2 linked regions of the Saccharophagus degradans 2-40 genome follow. The main gene of each other region encodes a partner of the protein of the gene in region 2 in a complex. Links are inferred from orthologs where the notes say so. Each region holds a gene or a part of one and is shown on either strand. Other genes may lie near its edges.

Region 1 (5,712 bases), 170 kb from region 2 along the record:
GCGAAGGTTCGCAGATGGGGCTGGATGATTACCTAGAAACTAAATATATGTTGATGGGCGGTTTGTAGTAACGCTTATTTATAATAAAACTTAAAGGTTAGATTAAATCGCAAGGTGCAAATTGGATAGCACCTGAGTCGCTTTTGAGTAGCACCTTGCGATGTATAGTCTATTGCAGCATGGCCATTGCCGCTTCCATATCTGCGCTTAAATCCTCTGCCTCTGCAGATTCAATGTTGGGGTCTAAACCGAGTCGCTCGAAGGCTGTTACGGTTGTGTAGTCCACTTTAGCTAGGTTTTTATCGCTGCCAGCATAGCTTTGTAGCATGGCTACGGTTACCAAGTCGGCGTAGTCTGCTTGGGGTACCTGACGGCTAAAGTCTAAATGGTCGCGCGGAATAACCCTTAGCTCCGTTGGAAACTCCCACGCTTCGAGTATTTTAATACCCAAGTTCGGGTGAATGTCGGCAATTATCTTGTCTAGTGTCATGCTGTCGCGCAATAGCGCTGTGTGCTCTTCGGCAAACGACAGAATAGGTAATATACCTATTTGATGAACTAGGCCTGCGAGCGCGGCTTGGTCGGGCCTTAGCTTGGTGAAGTGTTTGCACAATACATGGCAAATACCTGCAATCTCACTCGAGCGCGACCATACCTCTCTTAAGCGTTTATCCACTAAGTCTGATGTGGCTTGGAACATTTGCTCCATGGCCAAGCCTGTAGCCAAGTTGCAGGTGTACTGCATACCCAGCCTGCTTAGTGCCATATTTAAATCTTCTATTTCTCGCGGTGCGCGAAATATGGGGCTATTGGCAACTTTAATTATGCGTGCTGTAAGTGCTGCGTCGTTAGAAATAACCGCGGTAAGCGTTTGGATGCTGGCATCTGGGTCGTCGGCAACTTCGCGTACTTTTAGTGCTATTTCTGGCAATGTGGGTAATACGAGGCGATCTTGGTCAATCGCCTTGATGATTTCTTGCTCAACTTTGGCGGTGAGCGCGTCCATAGGCTATGCCCCTTGCTTAACTGGTAATTATTTAATTCTCAGTTAAAGGTATAGCATATGGTAGCGCCAGCCATTGAAGTTTTTGTTGCGGGTTTGCCTCACAGTGCACATTTTTGCTATGTGCAGCGGTATCTAGCGTTAGGGCTAAAATTTGCGCTCCAGCATCAGTGGTTACACTTTGTACAACTTGCCCCACGTTTTTCCCTTCTTCGTTTATAAGCGCTGTGCCAGTGGCTGGGGCGCTAGTTGACGGCGCGAGTTGGGCGCGATACATGTGTTTTTTGAGGGTGGCTTTGTAGTGCATGCGCGCGACAATTTCTTGGCCGGTATAGCACCCTTTATTAAACGAGACGCCGCCAAGCAATTGTAAGTTGATTTCTTGGGGGATTAATTGCTCAGTCGAGTCGGCAGTTACTTCGGCAACGCCTTGAGCAATGTTGTAGGCCGTCCAATAGTGCGGTGCAGCTACTGGTAATTGTTCAAGTAATTGTTGTATGTTTTCGCGCGCTAGCCATAGCTCTTGCATACTGTTGGTATGGGCTAAACACGCACCTTGCTCTAACGCTGTGCTACAGCCCACTTCGGCTGTAGCATTAAAAAACGGTACTTCATTTGCCTGAGTATTAAACACTGCTACCGCAGCCAGTGATGAAGATATTTCGAGGCTAACCTTAGAAAATACCGCATACTTTTTAAGTGTGGCTAGTGCTTTTTCGGCATTGCTTTTATGGGTGCGTAAGCCAAAGTGCTCTGGCCCCAGTTTTGCGGCTGTAAAGCTGCTTACCATGCGCCCCTTAACGTTGCAGTGGGCGCCGAGCGAAAACTTACCGTTGGCAATGCTCTTAAAATCACACGTGCATTGGCCTTGAAGAAATTTTTCCGCATCTGGGCCTTTCACTTCTATTAGCACGTGGTCGAGGAGTGGAATGGCGCACTGCCAGCTTTTAGCAGAGGTTGGCGTGGTGGTTGCGGCAGTATTTAATTGGGTCCAATCAAACATTAAAGCGTTCCATGTTTATGGTTGAAAAAGCGGTATGTTGCATGGCATGTTTACCTATATGCGGCTATTTAGTCATAAATCAATGGGCGCTAGCAGCGTGTACTTCTTCTTTGGCTACTGGCGCGCGTAAGTTATACTGCGCCCAATATTGTTGGCTAAGGTTAATAGCGCTTAGCACTGGCTGCTATTTACTAAACTGTTATTTCGCTGTTTAAGAGTACAGAATGGATATTAACAAATTACGTTGGGCTTCACGCAGAGGCATGTTAGAGCTAGATTTAGTGTTAAACCCTTTTTTGGATAATGTTTATTCTACACTTGGGGCCGATGATCAGGCGCTATTTCACAAATTGCTTGAAGAGCAAGATCAAGATTTATTCCAATGGTTTATGCGTAAAAGCGAACCAGAAGCGCCAGACTTAAAACGAATTGTATCGATTATTCTAAATAATACGGGCTTGCAGGACTAATCAATCATAAGTTAGTTCGGTAAACCAATAGCATTATCAGGGACGATAATGAAAATATCAGTCTATTTTGACTTGCCCTTACGCCTCTCTCGCATCCTCCTTATTGCTTATTTGTTTTGCGGTTTAACCCTGCTTATTTTGTGGGTTTCTGTTGATTTACCCCTAACGCTCAGCTGCCTTGTGGGCGGTTTGTTCGCTTATAGCGTGTTTGTTGTATGTGTGCGCTTAAAGCGGTTATCACAAGTGCAGCAATTACGTTTAGACTTGACAGGTTTCTGGGTTTGGCGTGGCGCAGGTAAAGAGGGTGTCGATTCTCTTGAAATTGCTTATGTGTCGCGCTGGCTGGTTATTCTTAGTTGTACGCTTTCAAACACACGTTCTGGCTTAGGTAGCTTATGGGCAGAGAAGCTACATCTCATTGTATTACCCGATTCGATTGTTGCTAATAAAATGGCAGGCGAGTCACCATTGCGACCATTATTTGTAGCTATAACAACAGGGCGCTTGCAGAAGTGCATCGCCCAACCGAGTAAAAAAATTACTTCCAGTTGAGCGAATACTAGGGTTACCTGTTTATTGTGTAGGGGCGTGAACAATAATGTTTTGTGCCGCGTAGTTCATGGGTACGAGGATGGTATCTTGAGCGATGGGGGATAGTTCGGGGTAATCCAAGGAATAATGTAGTCCTCGGCTTTCTCTGCGTTGAATGGCTGAGCGAATAATCAGCTCGGCAGCGACGGCGAGGTTGCGCAGTTCGATTAAATCGTTACTTACTTTGTAGTTAGAGTAGTAATCGTTAATTTCTTTTTGCAAAAGCTTAATGCGATGAGTTGCGCGCTCTAAGCGTTTGTGGGTGCGAACAATGCCCACGTAATCCCACATAAAGCGGCGCAATTCATCCCAGTTGTGCGAAATCACAACGTCTTCATCGGAGTTGGTTACCCGCGATTCATCCCATTGTGGTGAAGCCTGCGGTGGGGCAATGTTATTTAAAGTGGCGAGTATCGATTCGGATGCAGAGCGGGCGTATACAATGCACTCTAGTAGCGAATTGCTCGCCATGCGATTAGCGCCGTGCAGGCCTGTGAATGAGGTTTCACCTATTGCGTAAAGGTTAAGTAAATCGGTTTGGCCTTTGTTGTTCACCACAACGCCACCGCAGGTATAGTGCGCGGCTGGTACAACAGGTATTGGCTCCTTGGTGATATCTATCCCAAATTCTAAGCACTTTTCTCGCACGGTAGGGAAGTGAGATTCGATAAACTCTGGTGTGCGATGGCTAATATCCAAATACAGGCAATCGCTACCTAGGCGTTTCATCTCATGGTCAATTGCGCGAGCTACGACATCCCTAGGTGCTAATTCGCCCAGCGAATGGAAGTTGTGCATAAACTGCGACCCGTCGGGCAATCTCAATTTAGCCCCTTCGCCGCGCAATGCTTCGGTAATAAGGAAGGTTTTGGCCTTGGGGTGGTAAAGGCAAGTGGGGTGGAACTGATTAAATTCCATATTGGCCACTCGGCAGCCTGCACGCCACGCCATGGCTATTCCGTCGCCGGTAGCGCTGTCTGGGTTACTGGTATAGAGGTACACCTTACTTGCACCACCTGTGGCCAAGACCACGGCTTTTGCATTAAACAGTTCCACTCGGTCTTGGTGGCGGTTAAATACATAGGCCCCCGTGCAGCGCAAGCGTTTGCTGTTTGGGTCTGGTTGTCGAATGAGGTCCAGTGCAATGTAGTTTTCAAATAGCTCCACACCTTTGGCAACCTGCGCAGACTCGAGCAGGGTAGTGTGCACGGCTTTACCTGTTGCATCAGCACTGTGAATGATTCGTCTGTGGCTGTGGCCACCCTCACGGGTTAGGTGGTAGTTTTCGGAATCTTCATTACGGGTAAAGTTAACGCCGAGGTTGATTAGCCATTCAATCGCGCTTTTGCTGTTTCTAACGGTAAAGTCTACGGCGTCTTCATGACAAAGGCCTGCGCCCGCAACGAGTGTGTCTTTAACATGAGATTCAACACTGTCGTTATTATCTAAAACTGCAGCAATACCGCCTTGTGCGTACCAGGTTGAGCCTGCACGCAGGTTGCCTTTACTGAGTACGGCAACTTTACAATGCCCAGCAAGATTGAGTGCAAGGGTTAAGCCTGCAGCACCGCTACCTATAACAAGTACATCGACATTGTGTGTTTGGGAGGGGTGGGCGAGCGTTTTGCGAGAGGGTTTGGCTTTTTTCACTTACGGTCCTGATACTTCATGTGGTTAGGGCGTTTGCCGGAATTATGAACAAATAATGATACTTATTAAAGTAATTCCTTATATCGCGTCGTAGGTACCCGCGCTAAGTTGTTGATTTTGCGGCGTCTGGAGCAAGTAATTGGGTATACTATACGCGCTTTTAGATTGAACTTTTTGCGCCATGCCGAGTCTTTTGTGTTACAAATAACAGAAAACGGGTACATTACTGCACTTTTTTAAGCAGCTAATTAAACTGCGCCCAGTGTGGCCATTAATGTAAAGGCACAATACGCCAAACTAACTTTTGCAATGAGTACTAATACAAATATCTCACAGCTATAGGGCATGGGCTGTGAGAATAGGGTAAAACGATATTGGGCTATTCGCCGTATCGCTATTGTCGCCATAAATTGGCGAATAATTGGGGAGTAGTAAATGACAGCGCAAACTGCGCAGGATTCAGATCATCAACTTGTGTTGCGTGTGCAGAAGGGCGATAAACGCGCTTTTGACATGCTTGTTATTAAATATCAGCACAAGATTTTATCGATTATTAGCCGTTACATTAAAGATAACGCTGAGATCCACGATGTTGCACAGGAAGCTTTTATTAAGGCTTATCGTGCTATTGGCAATTTCCGTGGCGATAGCGCGTTTTATACGTGGATCTACCGCATTGCTATTAATACAGCAAAAAACTATTTAGTATCTCGCGGGCGGAGGCCGCCATCGAGTGATGTAGATGTAGAAGATGCCGAGTTTTATTCGGGCAGCGACAGCCTTAAAGATGTGGATACTCCAGAAAACCATGCAATGCGCGATCAGCTGGAGACAGTAGTAAATAATGCTATCAAAGCTCTGCCAGAGGATTTGCGTACTGCAGTGACTCTGAGGGAGATGGAAGGGCTAAGTTACGAAGAAATTGCCGAAGTAATGAGTTGCCCTGTGGGTACGGTTCGGTCGCGTATTTTTCGCGCTCGGGAAGCCATTGATAA
Region 2 (5,833 bases):
ACCGTGCGCAGGGCCCCAAAGGGTTGCGATACCAGCAGCGATACAAGCAAACGGGTTAGCACCAGAAGAGCCTGCCAAGCGAACGGTAGAAGTAGACGCGTTTTGCTCGTGATCGGCATGCAATAAGAAGATGCGATCCATTGCGCGAGCAATAACAGGGTTTACTTTAGGGTCGTCACAAGGAGTGCCAAACATCATGTGCAGGAAGTTTTCTGCGTAGCCCAAGTTGTTGTCTGGGTACATGAAAGGTTGGCCTTGCGAGTGCTTGTAGCACATGGCCGCTAAGGTAGGCATTTTGGCTATTAGACGGTGCGCCGAGATTAAGCGGTGCTCTGGGTTAGAGATGTCTAATGAATCGTGATAGAAAGCGGATAAAGCACCCACTATTCCGCACATCATCGCCATTGGGTGTGAATCGTAGTGGAAACCACGGAAGAAGCGGGCGATAGACTCATGCACCATAGTGTGGTGTGTGATTATGCCTTTAAATTCTTCGTATTCTGCTGCGGAAGGAAGTTCTCCGTGCAAAAGTAAATAGCACGTCTCTAAGTAGTCTGATTTTTCCGCGAGAGTTTCGATGGGGTAACCACGGTGCATTAATACACCTTTGTCGCCATCAATATATGTGATCTTCGATTCACAAGAAGCGGTAGATACGAAACCGGGGTCGTAGGTGAAATAACCTTTGCCGGTAAGGGCTCGAACGTCAATTACGTCTGGCCCGACGCTGCCGGAGTATACGGGCAGCTCAATGGAATCGTCCAAACCGTCGACCGTAAGGGTTGCTTTCTTATCAGTCATTACGGACTCCTGTAACAAAATGAATAAATTGTAAGAAATTACATCTGCCATTGAGTGTAGCGCTTTTGGGGCTACAGCATTGGCAAAAGGGGTGACACTATAATTGGGCCCCAAGGACGTAAAATCAATATGGTAGGCCAACCCCAAAAGAATCGGCGCGCTAATTATAGAGACATTTTGCCTTCAGGGTGTAGCTTAAACCTAAGCAAAGTAAAATATTTCTGCTTTACTGTATAAGAAGTGCACACTTATGCACCCAAACTGGGCGATATTATTTTGGTTAACCAGTTTGGTGCGCATTATATCAATTGGGTAGGCCAATTTGTGTGCAGGAGCCTAAGAGTGTTTGTAATTTGCGCCAGCCGTCTCTATAATTCGCCGCGTTTTTAGAGGCGTTCGAGTCAATTAGCACCAAAAGTGCAACTTTGTCCTCGAGGCGTCTAAATTGTTGTTTCTTCGCTCGCTTAATTAATAGAAAGTAAACGCGTTATGTTTCTTTTTTATTTAACTAGAGGGTGACGTTGCGGCAAAACTTACCTGCCAACCCCGGAATGCAAGGTGTAAAAAACCGTGAATAAAAACCGTCCAGTCAATCTTGATATTTCTACCATGCGGTTACCTATAACTGCTTTGGTATCCATTACCCACCGTGTAACAGGTGTGGTGTTACTTGCTGGCATCCTTGGTTTAATTTGGATGTTAGATTTGAGCCTCGCTTCTGAAGAAAGTTTCAATCAGCTTAAAGATTGTTTAGCGCAACCATTTGTAAAAATTGCTCTAATCGCTGTGTTGGCCGCATTGGCTTATCACTTGGTAGCTGGTGTGCGTCATTTGATCATGGATCTAGGTATCGGTGAATCAAAAGAAGGTGGCAAGTTGGGTGCAAAGATTGCAGTCGCGTTGTCCGTTGTACTTATCGTGTTAATGGGGATATGGGTATGGTAACTGCCGTAACAAGTTTTGGTCGCAGTGGTTTATCCGATTGGGTTGCACAGCGCTTTTCAGCAGTAGTTTTAGCTGCTTACACTATTTTTATTGTTGCCTATTTGGTGATGCACCCTGGTTTGACCTATGAAGAATGGTCTGGGTTGTTTCAGCAGTTATGGGTGCGCATCTTTACTTTATTGGTGCTTATTTCAATTGCTGCACACGGCTGGATTGGCCTGTGGGGCGTATTAACTGATTATATTACTACTCGAATGATTGGCTCGTCTGCGTTATTTCTTCGCACTGTGGCGTTGTCTGTTTACGCAATTATTACGTTCGCCTATTTGGTTTGGGGCGTTCAAATTCTGTGGGGATTTTAATTAATGGCTAATATGAGAACCATTACATTCGACGGTATTGTTATTGGCGGCGGCGGTGCGGGTATGCGCGCTGCGTTGCAAATGGCGCAATCCGGTTTTAAAACTGCGGTTGTAACTAAAGTATTTCCAACTCGCTCGCATACTGTATCCGCTCAGGGCGGTATTACTTGCGCTATTGCAAGTGCCGACCCGCAAGATGATTGGCGCTGGCACATGTACGACACCGTAAAAGGGTCGGACTACATTGGTGACCAGGACGCAATTGAGTATATGTGCTCTGTGGGCCCAGAAGCTGTGTTTGAACTCGAGCACATGGGTTTGCCTTTCTCTCGTACTGAGAATGGCCGTATTTATCAGCGCCCATTTGGTGGCCAATCTAAAGACTTTGGTCGCGGCGGTCAGGCAGCGCGTACTTGTGCAGCAGCAGACCGTACTGGTCACGCTTTGTTGCACACCTTGTATCAAGGTAATGTTAAAAATAACACTGTTTTCCTAAACGAGTGGTTTGCGGTTGATTTGGTTAAAAACCAAGATGGCGCTGTATGCGGCGTTATCGCAATCAATATGGAAGACGGTGAAACCGTATTTATTAAGTCTAAAGCGACTGTGTTGGCTACTGGTGGTGCAGGGCGTATTTTCGCATCTACCACTAACGCTCACATCAATACTGGTGACGGTGTTGGTATGGCGTTGCGCGCTGGCGTACCGGTGCAAGATATCGAAATGTGGCAGTTCCACCCAACCGGTATTCACGGTGCAGGTGTGCTTGTTACAGAGGGGTGTCGCGGTGAAGGTGGCTACTTAGTAAACAAAGACGGCGAGCGCTTTATGGAGCGTTATGCTCCTAACGCAAAAGACCTTGCTGGTCGTGACGTTGTAGCTCGCTCTATGGTTCTTGAAATTCTAGAAGGGCGTGGTTGCGGCGAAAATGCCGATCACGTGTTCTTGAAGCTAGACCATTTGGGCGCAGACACGCTAAACGCTAAGTTGCCTGGTATTTTGGAGCTTTCGCGTACATTTGCGCATGTTGACCCAATTAAAGACCCAATCCCTGTAGTGCCTACTTGTCACTATATGATGGGTGGTATTCCAACTAACGTTCACGGCCAAGCGCTTACTCAAGATGCTAACGGCAATGATCAAGTGGTTGAAGGTTTGTACGCTTGTGGTGAAGTGGCTTGTGTATCTGTACACGGCGCTAACCGTTTGGGCGGTAACTCGTTGCTAGATCTTGTTGTATTTGGTCGTGCATCTGGGTTGTTTATCGAGAAATCTCTACGTGAAGGTATTGAGTTGCGCGACCCAAGTGCAACCGATATGGATGCAGCGATGTCTCGTTTGAACAAAGTAAATAACTCTACTGGCGGTGAGTCTGCGCCTGCGCTTCGCACAGAAATGCAGGGTATTATGCAGAACCACTTCGGTGTATTCCGTCGCGGCGACATGATGGAAGTAGGTATTGCTAAGTTGGCAGAAATGCGTGAGCGCATTGCTAACGTAGCGCTAGAAGATAAGAGCAACGCGTTTAACACTGCTCGTATTGAAGCGCTTGAGCTGCAAAACCTGTTTGAAGTTGCTGAAGCCACTGCAATTGCCGCAGAAGTTCGTAAAGAATCTCGCGGTGCGCACGCTCGTGATGATTTCCAAGAGCGTGATGATAAAGAATGGTTGTGTCACTCCATGTATTTCCCAGGGGAAAAACGTGTAGGCAAGCGCGCAGTTAACTTTTCGCCCAAAACGATGGAAGCCTTCGAGCCAAAAGCTCGTACTTACTAGGTTTTCGCCGGCATCGAATTGTATAGAGAGCAGAGAAAATGCTGAAAGTAGAAGTTTATCGCTACAACCCAGAAACAGACAAAGAGCCTTACATGAAGTCCTACGATGTGGACACGCAAGGCAAAGACTTGATGGTTCTGGATGTGCTTGAGTTATTGAAATCTCAAGATCCTAGCCTAGCTTACCGTCGCTCGTGCCGTGAAGGTGTGTGTGGGTCTGACGGTATGAACATTGCTGGTAAAAACGGCTTGGCGTGCATTACACCTCTGTCTGAGTGTGTAAAAAAGGGCAAGTTAGTATTGCGCCCATTGCCAGGCTTGCCAGTAGTGCGCGATTTGGTGGTAGACATGGCTCAGTTTTATGAGCAATACCGCAAAATTGAGCCTTATTTGCAAAACAACACGCCTGCACCCGCTATTGAGCGTTTGCAGTCGCCAGAAGATCGTGAAAAGTTAGATGGTTTATATGAGTGCATCTTGTGCGCTTGTTGCTCTACTAGCTGCCCATCTTTCTGGTGGAACCCAGATAAATTTATTGGCCCAGCTGGCTTGTTGCAGGCTTATCGCTTTTTGGCAGATAGCCGCGATACGGCTACCGACGACCGCTTGTCTAATTTGGATGACCCTTTCAGCGTATTCCGTTGTCATGGCATTCAAAATTGTGTGGACGTATGTCCAAAAGGCTTAAATCCAACGCGTGCAATTGGACATATTCGCAATATGCTCTTGCAGCGAGGTACCTAAGTCTGGACAATGCGCCAGTTACCCGCAAAAGCAAGTAAGACCTGAAAAACAGGCAATAAGCTACTAGCTTAGTAAATTATGTGGTGTGGCCGCCTCACAAGGGTGGCCAAAGTTAAATTAAGCCTCTGTCAAACTATTTTGTACAGGGGCGTCATTGCGAATAGCAGGGTTAAAGAGCGGCAATAAAATACTTGTTGGTATTTTGTGCTGTTCCGAAACATGCCCTGTCATACGGTGGGCGAAATGCAAGAAAGTATCATGGAGTTATTGTGGAAAACCTCGCATCTATCTGGAGGTAACGCCGCATATGTAGAAGATCAGTACGAATCCTATCTGTCAGACCCTCATTCCGTTTCGGAAGAGTGGCGCGACTACTTCGATAAGTTACCCCGTGTTAACGGCAGCGCTAGCGAAGATGTAAACCATTCCGAAATCATTAAGTATTTCGAGCTGCTCGGTAAAAACCGCGCGCGTCCAATAATTGTGCCCGGTGCTGGTAGTGGCGATATTGCCCACGAGCGCAAGCAGGTAGAAGTTGTTCAGTTGGTAAATGCCTACCGCTTAAGCGGTCATCAAAAAGCCAATATCGATCCGCTAAATCTACGCGCAGTTAAAAACCCTGTTGATTTAGACTTGGGCTTTCACCGCTTGAATACAGCCGATTTAGATTCTGTATTCCAAACCGGTGACCTCGCATTTGGCTACAAAGAAGCCAAGCTGAAAGACATCATTGCAGACCTAGAAAAAACTTACTGCGGCAACATTGGCGCAGAAGTTATGCACATTACTAACTACGAAGAGCGTCGCTGGTTGTTAAACCGCTTAGAGCGTTCGCGTTCTCAGCCAGATTTCGGCCCTAAAGCTAAGCGCAATATCTTGCGTCGTTTGACTGCAGCCGAAGGCTTAGAGCGTCATTTAGATAGCAAATACCCAGGTACAAAGCGCTTTGGTTTGGAAGGGGGCGAAAGCTTCATTCCATTGCTTGATGCGTTAATTCGTCGTGTTGGCGAATACGGTGCCAAAGAAATGGTATTGGGTATGGCTCACCGTGGCCGCTTAAATGCGCTGGTGAACATTCTTGGTAAAAACCCATCTGATTTGTTTGATGAGTTTGAAGGTAAGAAGCTAGTAGATACCTCTGGTGACGTTAAGTATCACCAAGGTTTCTCGTCAAACGTAATGACTCCTGGTGGCGAAATGCACCTT

What was found. The genes of interacting proteins can lie anywhere in the genome.
Region 1: the proteins of sdhA (region 2) and SDE_RS11795 are in contact, whole or in part, in a crystal structure (PDB 6C12), measured with the Escherichia coli proteins. The link is inferred for Saccharophagus degradans 2-40 from one-to-one orthologs.

The regions. Positions count from the first base shown.
Region 1 is NC_007912.1:2,858,591-2,864,302, reverse strand. What follows is about bases 1,071-3,853. They hold SDE_RS11795 (succinate dehydrogenase assembly factor 2), read left to right. Parts: upstream 1,071-2,230; coding sequence 2,231-2,476; downstream 2,477-3,853. Other genes in these bases: nadB (L-aspartate oxidase), read right to left, coding at 3,050-3,853; SDE_RS11790 (hypothetical protein), read left to right, coding at 2,525-3,028; SDE_RS11800 (YgfZ/GcvT domain-containing protein), read right to left, coding at 1,071-2,006. Also shown: SDE_RS11810 (NAD-dependent succinate-semialdehyde dehydrogenase), read left to right, coding at 1-68; SDE_RS11805 (HDOD domain-containing protein), read right to left, coding at 170-1,006; more of SDE_RS11800, read right to left, coding at 1,038-1,070; more of nadB, read right to left, coding at 3,854-4,717; RNA polymerase sigma factor RpoE, read left to right, coding at 5,153-5,712. UniProt on the Escherichia coli protein: An FAD assembly protein, which accelerates covalent attachment of the cofactor into other proteins.
Region 2 is NC_007912.1:2,692,600-2,698,432, reverse strand. What follows is about bases 1,594-4,497. They hold sdhA (succinate dehydrogenase flavoprotein subunit), read left to right. Parts: upstream 1,594-2,111; coding sequence 2,112-3,884; downstream 3,885-4,497. Other genes in these bases: SDE_RS11055 (succinate dehydrogenase iron-sulfur subunit), read left to right, coding at 3,923-4,497; sdhD (succinate dehydrogenase, hydrophobic membrane anchor protein), read left to right, coding at 1,740-2,108; sdhC (succinate dehydrogenase, cytochrome b556 subunit), read left to right, coding at 1,594-1,746. Outside these bases: gltA (citrate synthase), read right to left, coding at 1-801; more of sdhC, read left to right, coding at 1,372-1,593; more of SDE_RS11055, read left to right, coding at 4,498-4,627; SDE_RS11050 (2-oxoglutarate dehydrogenase E1 component), read left to right, coding at 4,871-5,833. UniProt on the Escherichia coli protein: Two distinct, membrane-bound, FAD-containing enzymes are responsible for the catalysis of fumarate and succinate interconversion; the fumarate reductase is used in anaerobic growth, and the succinate dehydrogenase is used in aerobic growth.